3 regions of the Marinoscillum luteum genome follow, and region 2 is predicted to be linked to each of the others. Evidence: riboswitches for the same ligand, from Rfam matches in the RefSeq annotation. Region 2 holds a riboswitch; each other region holds the start of a gene.

Region 1 (5,618 bases), on a different contig from region 2:
TTATGAGAGTTCAGATGAAACAGTGGCTACCATCTCTGGCAAGGTGGTGACCATAATCGGCGCTGGTAATACTACCATTACAGCGAGCCAGCCGGGTGATGAGGAGTTTGACGTGGCCAGTGACGTGGCTCAGGTGCTTACAGTCAACAGAGCACCACAGCTGATTACTTTTGAAGCGATTGGTGAAAAAGCAGCTAACGAGAAACCCTTTGACCTGATCGCTACATCCAGTTCGGATCTTGAAGTTTCCTTTTCGAGCTCTGACGAAACGGTCGCTACCATCTCTGGAAATACGGTGAGCATCTTGTCATCGGGGACCACTACTATCACGGCCACTCAGGCAGGCAATGCGAATTACTTGCCTGCGTCGGAGGAGCAGATTTTATCCGTTTCTGATGTGACTAAACTCGATCAGACCATCACGTTTGTGGGACCTGATGATAGGGTGTTTGGCGATGCGCCATTTGAACTTAGTGCAACGGCCACCTCCGGTTTGGTGGTGAGTTTTGAAAGTTCGGATGAGTCGGTAGCCACTGTCAGTGGTAGCACTGTCACCATTGTGGGGGCGGGTTCCACTACGATCACTGCTACTCAGAATGGTGATCAGGATTACCTGTCTGCAGAATCAGTGGGACAGCCGTTTGAAGTGAGTACCGCTGAGCTGGTGGTGACACCAGATGATCAGGAAGTGGTATATGGTGAAGCGCTTCCTGAGTTTACTTATTCCATTTCAGGATTTGTAAATGGCGAGGATGTACAGGCCCTACTCGTACAACCTCAGGCAGGCGCTGGTTTATCTGGGATTCCGGATGCCGGAGTTTATGAAATCACCAGCTCAGGTGGAGAAGCAGCAAATTATTCTTTTGTATATACAGAGGGGGTGCTTACGATCCACAAGGCCACGGCATCAATAGTAATGACCCATTTGGAACAAGAGGAAGACGGCACCGGGAAGAGACCTGAAGTGACCACTGAGCCGGCTGACTTGAATTTTATCATGACATTCAATGGAGACGCTGAGGAGCCTGTGACAGCCGGCAGCTATGAGGTCTTTGTGGAAATCATTGAAACTAATTATACGGGATCCGCTACCGAAACTTTGGTCATTGCTTCCGAGGAGGTTTTGAGTGCACCGTCTCCAGTTCGGGTGAATGTCTACCCTAATCCGGCAAGTAGTCGCATCTTAGTGAAAACACCAGAGGTTGCCATTTGCAAACTGTATGAACTGGATGGTGGTCTCGTTCAGGAAGGGAGAAGCAATGAACCCATGGACATTAGCAGGGCAGAAGCGGGTATTTATATCCTGCAAATACTCAGCGAAGGTAAGGTCATTGATCAGGTAAAAGTGATCAAGAAGAACTAGGGCAGTCCCGGATACTTTTCGGGAGATAAGCCAACCCAAGGGGTTGGCTTTTTTTGTGTCTGATATGTTTAGGCTTTCAAGAAATCACGGATCAATTCAGAAATCTGTTCCGATTCAGTCAGAAATCCATCATGACCAAATGCGGATGTGACCAAACGGAATTTTGCATCCGGTATGAGCCCGGCAATGTACTGCTGCTCCTCCGGGGGGAAAAGTATATCTGTATCTATACCGATCACCAGTGCTTTGGATCGGATACGTTTCAGGGCAGTTTCTGCCGACCCGAAATGCCTGCCTACGTGGTGGCTATCCATGGCCTTGGAGAGGTAATAATAACTCTCCACTGAAAATCGCTTACGGAGTTTCTCACCCTGATATCGCTGATAAGAGGATGCCGAGAAGTCATCCCATCGCTGGTCTATGTCTCGCTGCGTTTTGTTATAGGTGTTGTAGTGCCTGTATGATAGCATGGCTATGGCTCGGGCGGCCTCCAGTCCTTTGGCACTATCGATGTTTTCCAGCGCCATTCGCTGCGCTTCGTTGAAGGCAATCCCCCATGGGGAATGGAAAGCGTTGGTCGCTAAGGGTACGATGTGATCAAAAAGTGTAGGCTCTTCCACGGCCCATTCCAGAAGCTGCTGTCCACCCATAGATCCACCGATTCCCAGATGGATGGTTTCGATTCCCAAATGCGCTTTCAGTAGCTTGTGAGCATTCACCATGTCACGGATCGTGACCAGAGGGAAGTTATAGTTTTTTGGTCCGGTGGTGCCGTAGCATGAGCCCAGCATATTGGCACATACGACGAACTTATCTTCCGGATCGATAGCCTTACCGGGACCCACAAGCTCGGGCCACCACTCCGCGGGGTTCCCGTTTGCAGTGAGGGCATGAAACACCCAGGCCACATTGGTCTTCTCACTATTGAGCGTACCGTAGGTGGTGTAGGAAATCCGGACATTCCGGAGTGTGTCTCCACACTCCAGGATGAACGGTTCTTCTACTTTGAGGATCGCAGATTTTGGCTGTATTTGTTCGATGGTATTAGGCATTAACTTGATTGTCTGCATATATTTTTTCGAAAGCCTGCTGGAAATCCGCTTTGATATCATCGATGTGCTCGATGCCCAAAGAGACTCTGAGCAGGTTGGGAAGTACGCCCGCATTTAATTGTTCTTCATTGGATAATTGCTGGTGGGTGGTGGCCGCAGGCTGTATGATCAGCGTCTTGGCATCCCCCACATTGGCCAGATGACTGACCAACTCTAGATTATCTACTAGTTGTGTGGCCAACTCTTTTTCTCCCTTCAGGGTAAATGAGAGCACTCCTCCAAACCCGTTTTTGAGGTATTTTTTGGCAAGCTCATGATAGCTGCTGCTTTTCAGACCTGGATAGTTGACGGTTTCTACCAGTGGGTGCTGCTCCAGCCATTGTGCCAGCTCCAATGCATTATCCACGGTGCGCTGCACGCGCAGTGATAAAGTTTCCAGTCCCTGCAAAAGCAAGAAGCTATTGAATGGGCTGAGTGCCGGTCCAAAATCTCTTAGACCTTCCACCCGGGCTCGGATAGCAAAGGCAATATTGGGCAGACCTAGCGGATTTCCTTCTCCAAACACATCCCAGAAGACCAATCCGTGATAGCCCTCAGAAGGCTCGGTAAACTGCGGGAATTTTCCATTGCCCCAGTTGAAATTTCCACCATCTACGATCACACCGCCAATGCTTGTGCCATGGCCACCGATCCATTTGGTAGCCGAGGCAGTGACCACTGAAGCCCCATGCTCCAAAGGTCGAAAGAGGTAGCCACCGGCTCCAAAAGTATTGTCCACTATGAGTGGAATATTGTTTGCTTTGGCTACTGCCGCGATCGCCTCAAAATCAGGCACATTGAAACCCGGATTGCCGATGGTTTCCAGATAAATGGCTTTGGTTTTCTCATCGATCAATTTCTCAAACTCTTCGGCCTGGTCGCTTTCAGCAAACTTCACTTTAATGCCGAGGCGCTTGAAGGCTACTTTAAACTGATTGTAAGTGCCGCCATAGAGAAATGAGCTGGACACAAAGTTGTCACCAGACTCCAGAATATTGCTGAGTGCGATAAACTGAGCAGCTTGCCCGGAGCCTACCGCCAATGCGGCCACTCCCCCTTCCAGTGCAGCGATACGCTTCTCGAATACATCATTGGTGGGATTCATGATCCGACTATAGATGTTTCCAAATTCCTTCAGGGCGAAAAGGTTAGCGCCGTGCTCGGAGTTTTTGAATCCGAATGAAGTAGTTTGATAAATAGGCACAGCCCGTGATCCTGTAGTGGGGTCTATTTCCTGGCCTGCGTGTAGTTGTAAGGTTTCAAATTTTAATGCTGACATGAGTGTATATTTTTTAAGATTCTAGAATAGTATATGGGGTATGCTTTTATGACCAAAGACAATACATGAATCGGCCTGCGGATTTTCCAATAACTAAAAGGAACAATACCTGCGGAATTAGCAGTAGTAACACATACAACAGAACCCTCTGTCGATCGGAGAATGTGAAATAGATAACCTTGCTTCAATGCTTGGCAAAAAAGCAGTTGCTTTCGCAAAAGTGTTTTTGTTGAATTTCATAACTATCAATTTATATATCAGGAATTAGCACCTTCCCGTTTAGGGTGGGGGTTGCTAGCGCTTCTTAGAGCCTGTCTCTCAGCGCTTCTTTATAAATCGATGCTTTATCGATTTGAGAGCACAAACGTAACACGGAAAAATTAGTTTGCAAAAAAAAAGAAGGGCAATAAAAAAATAAAGCCGGTCAGAAAATTCTGACCGGCTTATCTATATCTAATCGAACTAAAGTTATTAGCCCAATGCTTTTTTCATGACTTCCCCGATATCTGCAGGGGAGTTGACCACATGGATGCCATTGGCGGCCATGATCTTCATTTTGGCGGCAGCAGTGTCATCTGCGCCACCGATAATGGCTCCGGCATGGCCCATTCTTCTTCCGGGAGGTGCTGTTTGGCCGGCAATAAATCCTACTACAGGCTTTTTGTTGCCATTTTCTTTGATCCATTTGGCTGCCTCAGCTTCGTAGTTTCCACCGATTTCACCGATCATCACGATCCCTTCAGTCTCCGGATCCTCCATGAGCAACTGTACAGCATCTTTGGTAGAAGTACCGATGATAGGATCTCCTCCAATACCGATGGCGGTAGTAATACCCAATCCTGCTTTTACTACCTGATCGGCTGCTTCGTAGGTCAATGTTCCTGATTTAGAAACGATCCCAATATTTCCTTTCTTAAATACAAAACCTGGCATAATGCCCACTTTGGCTTCACCCGGAGTGATCACCCCAGGGCAGTTTGGCCCTACCAGTTTGGCTCCTCTGGCAATGGCGTAAGGTTTGGCTTTCATCATGTCCTTCACAGGAATACCCTCTGTGATGGTGATGATAACCTTGATGCCTGCATCAGCAGCTTCCATGATGGCATCAGCAGCGAATGCTGGTGGCACGAAGATGATAGATACGTCAGCACCTGTTGCATCTACGGCATCCTTCACAGTATTAAACACAGGTTTGTCCAGGTGGCTTTGTCCACCTTTGCCTGGAGTTACGCCTCCTACTACATTCGTGCCATACTCAATCATCTGAGTGGCGTGGAAGGTTCCTTCAGTGCCGGTAAAGCCCTGTACGATTACTTTAGAATCTTTATTAACTAGAACGCTCATTTTGGATTGGTTTCTATTTGAGTTGCAAAAATATTTGAAATGGACACATTGCCAAACGGATTGTGAATATAAAGTATTATAATACATTTGCGGCAGTCAGATGTCATCCGCCACATCGGCAAATTCAGTATAAAAACAAGGCATGCATAAGGCTGAAGGGTTTCAGATCATTTCGGAGGATAAAACTAAAATAAGCGCTACGCTTTTTTCAGGGGATGCCAAAAGCGCACATCTGATCATCGTGAGCCCTGCGGCTGGGGCCCCTCAGCGCTACTACAAAGGGTTTGCAGACTACGCTTGCCAATACAAAGAATTTGATGTGATCACTTTTGACTATCGGGGGATAGGAGACTCGCTGCACAGCTCGGTCAAAGACGAGCGCTGCAAAATGAGCGACTGGGGAGACAAAGACCTCAATAGCGTGATTGCCTGGGCGAATAAAAAATATGATAAAATTTTCCTAATAGGTCACAGTGTGGCGGGGCAGATTTTTCCAAAAGCGGCCAACAATGGGCGCATTAGATCAGCTTACTTTGTTGGG
Region 2 (5,618 bases):
TTCAGGTAGGAATCCCTGTCAGTCAGCGGATAATTGCAACTATTTTCACCTCCGGTTTGTTGTGGTTTTTCTTTAGGCCGGAAATATTGAATAACATTGCAGAAATTATTAAATTCCTTGATTGGTAACTAACCATGAGCGACCCTATCAAACACGAATGTGGAGTAGCTGTACTTCGCCTCAGAAAGCCCCTCCAGTATTACATTGATAAATACGGATCTCCGGCGTTTGCAGCAAAAAAGATGTACCTGCTCATGCAAAAGCAGCACAATAGGGGGCAGGATGGCGTAGGAGTAGCCAACATCAAACTGGATATGCCGCCCGGCACCAGATACATCAGCAGATACCGCACCACCAATCAGCAGCCGATCGAGGACATATTCGGCAAAATCAGCAGAAAATATAATAAAGCAAAGAAGGAAGGAGGCGACAGCTTCTACGATGCTCAATGGATGAAAGATAATTATGCTTTCACCGGTGAAGTATGGCTGGGTCACCTGAGGTATGGTACACATGGAAAGAACGGGATCGAAAGCTGCCATCCTTTTTTAAGACAAAATAACTGGAGAAGTCGAAACCTGGTGATGGCCGGCAACTTCAACATGACTAACGTGGACGAGCTTTTTGACAAGCTGGTCTCTTTGGGGCAGCACCCTAAGGAAATGGTGGATACCGTTACCGTGATGGAGAAAATTGGCCACTTTTTGGATGAAGCCAATCAGGCAGTTTTCAATAAATACAGGGGGACTAAAACCAATATTGAAATCACGGACATCATAGAGCAGGAACTCGATCTGCAGCGTATTCTTGAAAAGTCCTGCCGCGACTTTGATGGTGGATACACCATGACGGGGATGCTGGGGTATGGCGCAGCATTCGTAGCGCGCGATCCCAATGGCATACGACCAGCCTACTACTATGCCGATGATGATGTGGTGGTAGTGGCTTCAGAGAAGCCAGCCATCAAAACCACCTTCGAATGTAATTACAATGAGATCCGTGAAATACCACCGGGTCATGCACTGATCATTGAGAAAGATGGTAGCTACAGGGAGGTGAAGTTTATTGAGCCAAGGGTGAAAAAGTCCTGTTCTTTTGAGCGGATTTATTTTTCCAGAGGTACCGATCCTGATATCTACAATGAGCGCCGGAAATTGGGAGAACTACTTATCCCGAGCGTCCTCAAATCGGTCAATTTTGACCTGAAAAATGCGGTTTTCTCGTACATCCCCAATACAGCGGAAACCTCCTTTTTGGGCCTCCTCAGAGGTATTGATAATTACCTCATTGCCCAGAGAAAGGATATTATACTCGATCAGAAGCCCAGTGCGGATTCACTGGAAGAGTTACTTTCTTTTCGCCCAAGGGTGGAGAAGTTAGTGTTGAAGGATGCCAAACTTCGAACTTTCATTACCGATGATGCGCACAGAGACGATCTGGTGGCGCACGTATATGACACCACTTATGAGGTGATCAACAAGCGAAAAGATACACTCGTGGTAATCGATGATTCTATCGTGAGGGGTACCACTTTGGAGAAAAGTATTCTGACACTGCTGGATAGGCTGGAGCCTAAAAAAGTGGTGATTGTATCATCTGCTCCTCAGATACGATTCCCGGACTGCTATGGGATAGATATGAGTAAGATGAAGGATTTTGTGGCCTTCAGGGCGGTGCTTGCCTTGCTTCAGAAGCATGATAAGGAGTATCTGTTGGACGAGGTATATGAAAAATGTCTGGCCAGCACGGGAGATAAAAATCAGCCCAACTTTGTGAAGGAACTGTATGCTCCTTTCACTTACGATGAAGTTTCAGCCATGATTACGAATATTGTCCGACCTAAAGGCATGAAAGCTGAACTGGAAGTGGTCTATCAAACGGTAGAAAACCTACACAAGGCATGCCCTAACCATATTGGCGATTGGTACTTTACGGGTGATTATCCTACGCCTGGGGGAAATCGGGTGGTGAATAAGGCCTTTATGAATTTTATGAAAGGCTCCGAGGTGCGCGCTTATTAACGTAGGAAGTGAAATGCTGGAAATGCCAGTGGTTCATTTGCGAAAATTGGAAATAAGAGCGTAAAATTTTGAAAAATTGAATTTTTCAATACAAGTTATCGTTATTTTGATTCGGAAGTTTTGAAGTCTCAGTTTTGTGACTCACCTTTGCCACATCAATTAGCGTATAATTGATTTATAAAGAAGCGTGGAGAGACGGGCTCTGTGAAGCGCTAGCAACCTGAAAGCAATGTTTAAGGTGCTAATTCCTGTTTCTGGCGGTTGCCGGAATAAATATGAATTAATTGACCATGAATTTACAAACAACCTTCTTTTTTAAGTCAATTGACCTCTCGAGACATTCGATGAGTTGTTGTTGCTGTTGTTGTAAGTGATCCCTATCCCTTACTGAAATACAGCACCTTTTTATCCAACAACTTTTATCGTAATGCCTTTTAAGTTCAATTGTAACCCTTTATTCTTTCTAATGTCATGTTGTTGCTGCGCATGCGTGTGTTGCATATGCTGCATTTGTACATGACATCCCGGGAAGCACCAGAAATAAATAAAATATTTTCATTGTGTAACTAAAGCCCCGGGAGACTTCATTCAGGGGCTTTTTTTATAGAAAAAACAAAAAAATGATCACAAAAGACATCAGCAAAGAGGCCAAAGCCGACATCAAAGAGCTCAAGGATAAAATCCAGGATTTTAATCTTGGCAGAATACCTGAGGAGCGTTTCAAGTCTTTTCGTCTGGCCAGAGGAGTTTATGGGCAGCGTCAGCAAGGCGTGCAGATGTTTCGTTTGAAGCTGCCGTTTGGGAAAATCACCCCGGATCAGCTGGAGACGGTGGCCAATCTTTCAGAAAAATATACGAATGGTAACCTTCACCTCACTACCAGACAAAATATCCAACTTCATTTTGTGAGGCTGCAGGATACACCGGAAATGTGGGAGGCTCTGGAGTCCGTAGGGGTGACCACCAAGGAGGCTTGTGGTAATACCGTTCGCAACGTGACGGCTTCTCCATATGCGGGTATTGATCCCGAGGAGCCGTTTGATGTATCTCCCTACGCTCAGGGGGTATTTGAGTACTTCCTCAGAAACCCCATTTGTCAGGAAATGGGGAGAAAGGTGAAAATTGCTTTTTCATCCTCTAAGTCGGATGCGGCATTCACTTATATCCATGATTTTGGGTTTATTCCTAAGATCAAGAATGGCGCCTACGGATTTGAAGTGATTGTAGGTGGTGGGCTTGGTGCTCAGTCATTTATGGGGCAGTTGGCTTATGATTTCCTACCTCAGGATGAACTGATTCCTTTTATAGAAGCAGGCCTTCGGGTGTTTGATCGGTACGGAGAGCGGGAGCGAAGACACAAAGCGAGACTGAAGTATCTGATAGAGCCTAACAAGGGGATCGGTCTTGAAGGGTTCATGAAACTGATAGAAGAAGAGCGCAAATCTCTGAAGCATCAGACCTACAAGATCAACACCAAAAAGGTGATCACCAAAGTGCCTGAGGATCAGTCGATCTTGGGAGTGGGTGATTTTGAGCCCAATACTGCTTATAAGGAATGGTTTCTCACCAACGTGTTTGAGCAGAAGCAGGAAGGATTCTACGCCGTGAAAGTGAGAATACCTCTTGGAGACATCAAATCACCAAAGGCAAGAAAACTGGCTGACATAGCTCGAACATATGCTGCTGAAGACATTCGGTTTACCCTCAACCAGGGGTTGCTACTCAAATACATCCGTCTGGAGAATATCCCCGCGGTGTACCAGGCCTTGCAGGAGTTGGATTATGCAGCTCCGGGCTTTGATACCCTCGCGGATGTGACAGCCTGCCCGGGTACAGACACCTGTAACCTTGGGGTGACCAATAGTACTGCACTGGCCCTTGTTTTGGAAGATTTGATCCGTGATGAGTTTCCCCACCTGGTGGATGAAACTTTGATTAAAATAAAAATAAGCGGATGTATGAACTCTTGTGGCCAGCATATGGTGGCCAATATTGGCTTCCATGGCAGTAGCATCAAGAACGGTGACAAGGTATCTCCAGCCATGCAGGTGGTGATAGGCGGAGGGCTTGATCCAGATGGAAAAGGGAATATTGCAGAGAAGGTTATCAAAATACCTACCAAGCGAATTCCGGATACGGTGAGGACTTTGCTCAATGACTATGAGGAAAATGCCACTGAGGAGGAGTATTTCAACGCTTACTTTAGAAGAAGGGGAAAACGATACTTCTATGATATCCTGAAACACATTGCCGATGTGAAAACGCTTCGTGATGAAGATTATCAGGATTGGGGCAAAGTAGATGATTTTGTGCCGGAAATTGGCGTGGGAGAGTGCGCAGGAGTTATGATGGATTTGGTGGGTACCATCCTCAATGATGCCGGCGATCGCTTGGCTAGTGGTAAAAGAACCCTGGCAGAGGGCAAGTGGGCGGATGCTATCTACTACAGTTACAATACGTTTGTCATTGGAGCCAAGGCTATTTTGCTCAGCAAAGATGTGCAGTGCAATACCCACATTGGTATCATAGAAGACTTCCAGAAACATTGTGTCGAGACAGGTGAGTTTGAAGGGATCGAATCCTTCTCTGAGTTAGTACTCCAGATTAATAAGTACGAGCCCGACGAAGCTTTTGCAGCCGCATATCTTGGTCAGGCCAATGATTTCTTTGCCCAGGTCAATAATTTCCGAAGCAAAGAGGCTAAAGACAAGTTGGTAGTAAACGAATTTTATAAAGCATAAGTGATGACGAAAACACCAAAACTTACGCTCGTGGGCGCTGGTCCCGGAGATCCTGAGCTGATCACTGTGAAAGGTGTGAAGGCTCTACAAAAAGCTGATGTAGTCCTGTATGATGCGCTGGTGGATCCTGAGCTTTTGAGCTATGCGCCAGATGCGGTGCACATACCTGTGGGCAAAAGGGCAGGCAAGTCTAGTGTGTCGCAGGATACGATCAATCACCTGATTGTGCAATATGCCAAAGAGATGGGCCATGTGGTGCGTCTCAAGGGTGGAGATCCGTTTGTTTTTGCACGCGGGTGTGAAGAAAAAGCGATTGCTGAGAGGCATGGAATAGAGGTGGACGTGGTGCTGGGTATCAGTAGTGTGATGCTGCCGGGCTATTTTGGGATACCACTGACTTGCCGTGGGGTCAATCAAAGCTTTACGGTGGTGACTGCTACTACCAGTGAGGGTACGCTCAGCGAGGATGTACTCAGAGCTGCTGAGCATTCACCTACCACTTTATTTTTTATGGGATTAGGTAAAATAGACCTGATTGCGAGGGCATATGTGGAGTTCGGACGGGGTGACTTACCCGCAGCCATTATTAGCAAGGGTTCTCACGCTGATGGAGATGTCATCAAAGGGAAGGCAAAAGATATAGCGGCCATAGCAGCCAAAGCGAAACCTGAGGCACCAGCACTTTTGATTTTTGGAGAAGGGGCTGCCCAGGCTAGCAACCAGCAGCAGGTGAATACCTGGTGGGAAGCAGCTAAATCCGAGGTAGCATGAATGAAGTAGGTATTTCTGAGGGTAATGTGTTATTTCCGGTTTTTCTAAAGCTCAACCAGATACAGACCGTGGTGGTGGGTGGAGG
Region 3 (5,618 bases), on a different contig from region 2:
ATACCATCCATCAGCGGACCTTCTATCACGTGCAAAGGCTTATCATATTGCTGCCTGGCCTCCTCAGTATCTTCTTCTATATAGTCCACAATCCCTTTGACCAGTGCATGCTTCAGCCGCTCCTGCACCGATTGTTCACGCCAGGCATTGTCTTCCACTTTCACTTTACCCTGACCCTTTACGTTTTCGGCAAGTGTCAGCAACCGCTCCGTAGCATCCGGCCGGCGATTGAGCAGTACATCTTCTACATGCTCCAGCAGGTCTTTAGGGATTTCGTCATAGACCTCTATCAAGCCGGCATTGACAATGCCCATGTCCATACCATGTTTGATACCATGATAAAGAAATGCCGAGTGCATGGCTTCCCGCACCACATTATTACCTCTGAAGGAGAATGAAACATTGCTCACTCCGCCACTTACTTTGGCGCCGGGCAGGTTTTCCTTGATCCATTTGGTGGCGTTGAAAAAATCCACCGCGTAGTTGTTATGTTCTTCTATACCCGTAGCTACCGGGAAAATATTCGGATCAAAAATGATGTCCTCTCGGGCAAAGCCCACGGTATCTACCAGCAGGTCATAGCAGCGCTTGCAGATGCTGATTCGGCGCTCGTAGGTATCGGCTTGACCTGCTTCATCGAAGGCCATGACCACTACTGCAGCACCATATTGTCGTATTTTGTTCGCTTGTCGCAAAAACGGTTCTTCCCCTTCTTTCAAACTAATGGAGTTCACCACGCCCTTGCCCTGAATGCACTGCAATCCTGCCTCTATGATCTCCCATTTGGAGGAGTCTATCATTATCGGAATTCTGGAGATCTCTGGCTCGGAAGCAATGAGGTTGAGGAATTTTACCATGGCCGCTTTACCATCCAGCATACCCTCGTCCATGTTGACATCCAGGATCTGTGCACCACTGCGCACCTGATCGAGTGCTACGTCCAGCGCTTCATCATATTTATCCTCCAGGATCAATCGCTTGAAACGAGCCGAACCTGTAATATTGGTTCGCTCACCCACGTTCACGAAGTTCGTTTCAGCAGTGATGATCAAAGGCTCAAGGCCTGAGAGTTTTAGTGGTTTAATATTCATCCGTTATCTGTATTCAGTATCCAGTTATCAGTTTGTTTCATTCAATGATTTCCGGAAAGACTGAATCATTTTTGTAAGTATTAATAATTCTTGATATAAGGCATCAAACTGATCGGTAGTGATTAATTGCCTGGCTCTGGCCAAGTAGATACATCCCACCACCTCAACGCAAGACCTCAGCGAGATCGCCAGAAATCTCTTAAACTCCTTCTTCGTTTGACCTGTACTCCCCTCTGCGATATTCAGGGAAACAGAATCCGCCGCTCTCTTCATTTGACTTGTTAAGGCAAACCTCTCCTCAACCGGAAAACACTTGGTCAATGCATTCACGTTCTGCGACAACTCCAGTGCTTTCTGCCAGATTTTCAGGTTTTCAAATATGAATGACATGAAACCGCCGACTGATTACTGAAAACCGAGATCTGAAGTCATTTGCTTCCTCGGCTCATACCTTCCTGCCACTTCGGCGATGGCCCTGATGTGATCGGGAGTGGTACCACAGCACCCACCCAAAATATTCACTAACCCCTCTTGCAAGTACTCTTCTACCTGGGCAGCCATTTCCTCGGCGCTCTCATCATATTCCCCAAACTCATTGGGCAGTCCGGCATTGGGGTGAGCGCTTACCAGAAAATCAGACTTCTCAGCGAGGGTCTGCAGATAAGGGCGCAGCTGCTTGGCACCCAGCGCACAGTTCAAACCAATACTGAGCAAAGGCATGTGAGAAACCGAAATCAAAAAGGCCTCTGTGGTCTGACCAGAAAGGGTCCTCCCGGAAGCATCAGTGATCGTGCCCGACACCATGATCGGCACGCGCGCACCCCTTGCTCTGACTACCTCATCTATGGCCATGAGTGCTGCTTTGGCATTCAGCGTGTCAAAAACAGTTTCTACCAACAGCGCATCCGCACCACCGTCCAAAAGTCCTTTGACCTGCTCTATGTAGGCTTCTTTCAACCCTTCAAAGGTCACTGCACGGAAACCTGGGTCGTTGACATCCGGTGAGAGTGAGGCGGTTCTGTTCGTTGGCCCAATAGACCCTGCCACAAATCTGGGCTTGTGAGGCTCCTTAGCGGTGAATTCATCCGCTACCTCCCGCGCAATCTTCGCACTCTCATAGTTGAGTTGGTAAGCCAGGTGCTCCAGCTGATAATCTGCCTGGGCAATGGTAGTGCTGCTGAATGTGTTGGTCTCGGCAATGTCTGCACCTGCTGCAAAGTAGGCTGCGTGTATTTCCTTGATCACATCCGGTCGGGTGATGGAAAGCAGGTCATTGTTGCCCTTCAGGGATGAGGGATGATTCTGGAGCGACTCATTTCTAAAATCCTCCTCTTCCAGCTTATACCGCTGGATCATGGTGCCCATGGCACCATCCAAAATCAATATTCTCTCCTGAGCTATTTCTTCTAGCTTGTTCATATCCAAAGATTAAAACCATTTATTCAGGAGAAAGGTACCGGAGTGGATTACTTTATCTCTTCCAGACAATGCCTGGATGGGAGTTGGCACCGAAATTCTGATCAGATGACCAGAAAAGGTTGCCAAGGCTTCATAGGGCCCAATCCCTCTGCCTTTCTCGATAAATGTGGTGGCAAATATAGGGGGAGATTAACACAATAAAAACATTTGCAATTAGGTTCTCATCCGCCCAAAGGAGTATTTTTACTCCCCAATGAAATTTGCTGCAATAGACATAGGCTCCAATGCCATCCGCTTACAGGTCACCAAAGTAATCGAATATGAACAGCTCATCACCTTCAAAAAACTCCAGTATGTGAGGTTTCCACTCAGACTTGGTCATGACGTGTTTACCAACAAAATGATCAGTCCGGTGAATCAGGAGAAGTTCGTGAAACTGATGACCGCCTACAAAAACCTGATAGACCTCTATGGGGTGGACCACTATTTTGGCTGTGCCACCTCTGCCATGCGCGAGTCTGCCAACGGAAAAGCACTTACCGAAAGGGTGCTGAATGAGGTGGGCTTAAAAATCAACATCATCAGTGGTGTGAAAGAAGCCGAAATGATCAATGAAGTGATTAGTCTGGATCTGGATGACAAAACCTACCTGCATGTGGATGTGGGTGGGGGTAGCACCGAGCTCAATTTCTATTATAAACAGAAGAAAGTGGCTTCCAAATCCTTCAAAATCGGATCAGTGAGGCGGCTGGAGCGTCACGACTCACCCAGGGCCTGGAAGGAGATAGAGCGCTGGGTAAAAGATGAACTCAAAGACCATAAGGAGAAAGTCACAGCCATAGGCACGGGCGGAAACATCAACAAAATATATGAGCTCTCGCCGGTTTCCAAAAAAAGGAAAATCTCGCTGGAAAGCATCATGAAAGTGCAGGACTACCTCGGCAACCTCACCCTGGATGAGCGCCTGAACCGGCTGCAACTGAACCCCGACCGGGCCGATGTAATCATCCCTGCTTCGGAAATCTATGTGCACGCCATGAAGGCTGCCGGAGCCAGGTCCATGCTAGTACCCGACATTGGGTTGAAAGACGGAATCAACTATTACCTTTTTGAGAAGTACTACCCCAGACGCGGAAAGATCTTTGTGAAAAACTCATGATCTGAAAATCCCTACATTTGCCGATCTAAAAATCGCGCAATCATGACAATCATAGAAGCTATTGGCTGGCTGGGTGCCGGCTCACTCCTGGTAGGTTTTGTACTCAACATCTTTCAGAAGATCGCCGCTGGCTCCTTCCCTTATTTACTCCTCAACCTGGGTGGCTCGGCACTCCTGCTTTACAATGCCTACATGAACGGCGCCTATCCCTTCGTGGTGGTCAACCTTTTTTGGGTCGTTTTTTCGGGCATTAAACTCTTCCAGCTGTCCTTTAGCAAATCATAAAGCCGTAGCTTTATAGGATGGACAAAGATCATAACCTGGCAGTACTCATAGATGGGGACAATATCCCCTCGGCTTATGTAAAGGAAATGATGGAGGAGATCGCCAAGTATGGCAACCCCACTATCAAACGGATTTATGGCGACTGGACCAAGCCCAATCTTTCCAAATGGAAAAACATGCTCCTGGAAAACGCCATCACGCCCATCCAGCAGTATGCCTACACCACCGGCAAGAATGCTACCGACTCGGCCATGATCATTGATGCCATGGACATCCTGTACTCCGGCAAGGTCAATGGCTTCTGTTTGGTCTCCAGTGATAGTGACTTTACCCGACTGGCTACCCGGCTGAGAGAGGCCGGCATGACGGTGATAGGGATCGGCGAAAAGAAAACTCCCAACCCATTTATAGTGGCCTGTGATCGGTTTATCTACATTGAGATCCTCAAGAAAGCAGAAAAAACCGCGCAAGACCCTAAAGGCAAGCCGGCTAAAAAGGATGAGGATGACAAAATCACGCCTAAAGTGATCAGCCTGATCAGTGCCACCATCTCCGACTGTGCCGATGATGATGGGTGGGCCTTTCTGGGCGATGTGGGTGGTCTGCTTCAGAAAAAGCAACCCAATTTTGACTCCAGAAACTTCGGATTCCAGAAGCTCACTCCTATGATCAAATCGATCAATAAGTTTGAAATAGAGCAGCGCGAAAACCAGCGCGGCGGGAAGTACAAACTCGTGTATGTGAGGAATAAGGATTGATCCTCCTCCCAGGCTGAAAAATAATACTTGACTCGTAATGGTTATTCTGCTAGCTTGGTAGTCCCATGAAGTTTGACAGACATCCTCCGACCGAAAGGCTAAAACCCTACATCAAATATTTTGTGGTGTCGGAGAATGAATTGGGCAGTGAGTACAAGGTTTTTCCTTCTTCAGGGTTGGTGATCGGGTTTCAATACAAAGGGCAACTTTCAGCAATGAATGGCAAGCAGGAAGACCGACTAAGCACCTCAGGTATTACGGGCATTTCAAAGAGTTATAAAACCTTTAAGAACACCCCTAACATTGGAACCATCCTGGTTTATTTCACTGAAACAGGGTTTACGCATTTTGCTTCACATCCGGCGAACGAATTGTACAACTTAAGCCTGTCTTTGGCGGACATTTTTGACCAGGGAGTCACCAAAGAAGTCGAAGAAAAGTTGTTTTCAGCTACTACAGACCTGCAGCGCATTCAGATAGTTGAAGCGTTTTTGCTCTCGCAATTAAAAGACATTCAGGCAGATCGCTTAATTGTAGAAGCGGTAAAACTCCTCTGCCAAAGCCAGGGAACCATTCGCATTCAGGAGCTGCTTGAAAAACTGCATATCAGTCAGAGTGCATTTGAAAAGCGCTTTCGAAAAGTAGTAGGAACAACACCCAAAAAATTCGCATCAATCATTCGATTCAATGCGGTGCTTGACAGCCTGAATGAGGACAAATCGCTCACCGAAATCTGCTACGAGCATCATTTCTTCGATCAGGCTCACTTCATCAAAGACTTCAGGCTCTTCACGGGTGATACGCCCGAACAGTTTAAGCACTCCCTGTAAAACAACGACTTTTTACAATTACCAAAATTCCCCCGCTCTCACCTTTGTCGCTCAAAGCCAATCGAAACGTTCAATC

The links. Region 2 has a riboswitch for S-adenosylmethionine ahead of ACHKAR_RS21300 (nitrite reductase). Riboswitches for the same ligand answer to the same signal wherever they lie in the genome.
Region 1: another riboswitch for S-adenosylmethionine. It lies ahead of ACHKAR_RS14655 (O-acetylhomoserine aminocarboxypropyltransferase/cysteine synthase family protein); the one in region 2 lies ahead of ACHKAR_RS21300 (nitrite reductase).
Region 3: another riboswitch for S-adenosylmethionine. It lies ahead of ACHKAR_RS03695 (homocysteine S-methyltransferase family protein); the one in region 2 lies ahead of ACHKAR_RS21300 (nitrite reductase).

Annotation. Positions count from the first base shown of each region.
Region 1 covers NZ_JBIPKE010000018.1:262,531-268,148, forward strand. Annotated here, with positions in the region: gene ACHKAR_RS14645 (FG-GAP-like repeat-containing protein) at 1-1,363, shown strand, start outside; gene ACHKAR_RS14650 (homoserine O-acetyltransferase family protein) at 1,432-2,415, opposite strand; gene ACHKAR_RS14655 (O-acetylhomoserine aminocarboxypropyltransferase/cysteine synthase family protein) at 2,408-3,733, opposite strand; SAM riboswitch class I at 3,981-4,071, opposite strand; gene sucD (succinate--CoA ligase subunit alpha) at 4,205-5,077, opposite strand; gene ACHKAR_RS14665 (alpha/beta hydrolase family protein) at 5,220-5,618, shown strand, end outside.
Region 2 covers NZ_JBIPKE010000020.1:864,572-870,189, reverse strand. Annotated here, with positions in the region: gene ACHKAR_RS21310 (NADH-quinone oxidoreductase subunit N) at 1-128, shown strand, start outside; gene ACHKAR_RS21305 (amidophosphoribosyltransferase) at 135-2,021, shown strand; SAM riboswitch class I at 2,194-2,303, shown strand; gene ACHKAR_RS21300 (nitrite reductase) at 2,642-4,762, shown strand; gene cobA (uroporphyrinogen-III C-methyltransferase) at 4,766-5,533, shown strand; gene ACHKAR_RS21290 (precorrin-2 dehydrogenase/sirohydrochlorin ferrochelatase family protein) at 5,530-5,618, shown strand, end outside.
Region 3 covers NZ_JBIPKE010000012.1:65,335-70,952, reverse strand. Annotated here, with positions in the region: gene metH (methionine synthase) at 1-1,091, opposite strand, end outside; gene ACHKAR_RS03700 (four helix bundle protein) at 1,119-1,481, opposite strand; gene ACHKAR_RS03695 (homocysteine S-methyltransferase family protein) at 1,497-2,510, opposite strand; SAM riboswitch class I at 2,560-2,677, opposite strand; gene ACHKAR_RS03690 (Ppx/GppA phosphatase family protein) at 2,764-3,669, shown strand; gene ACHKAR_RS03685 (CBU_0592 family membrane protein) at 3,712-3,954, shown strand; gene ACHKAR_RS03680 (NYN domain-containing protein) at 3,972-4,712, shown strand; gene ACHKAR_RS03675 (helix-turn-helix domain-containing protein) at 4,778-5,542, shown strand.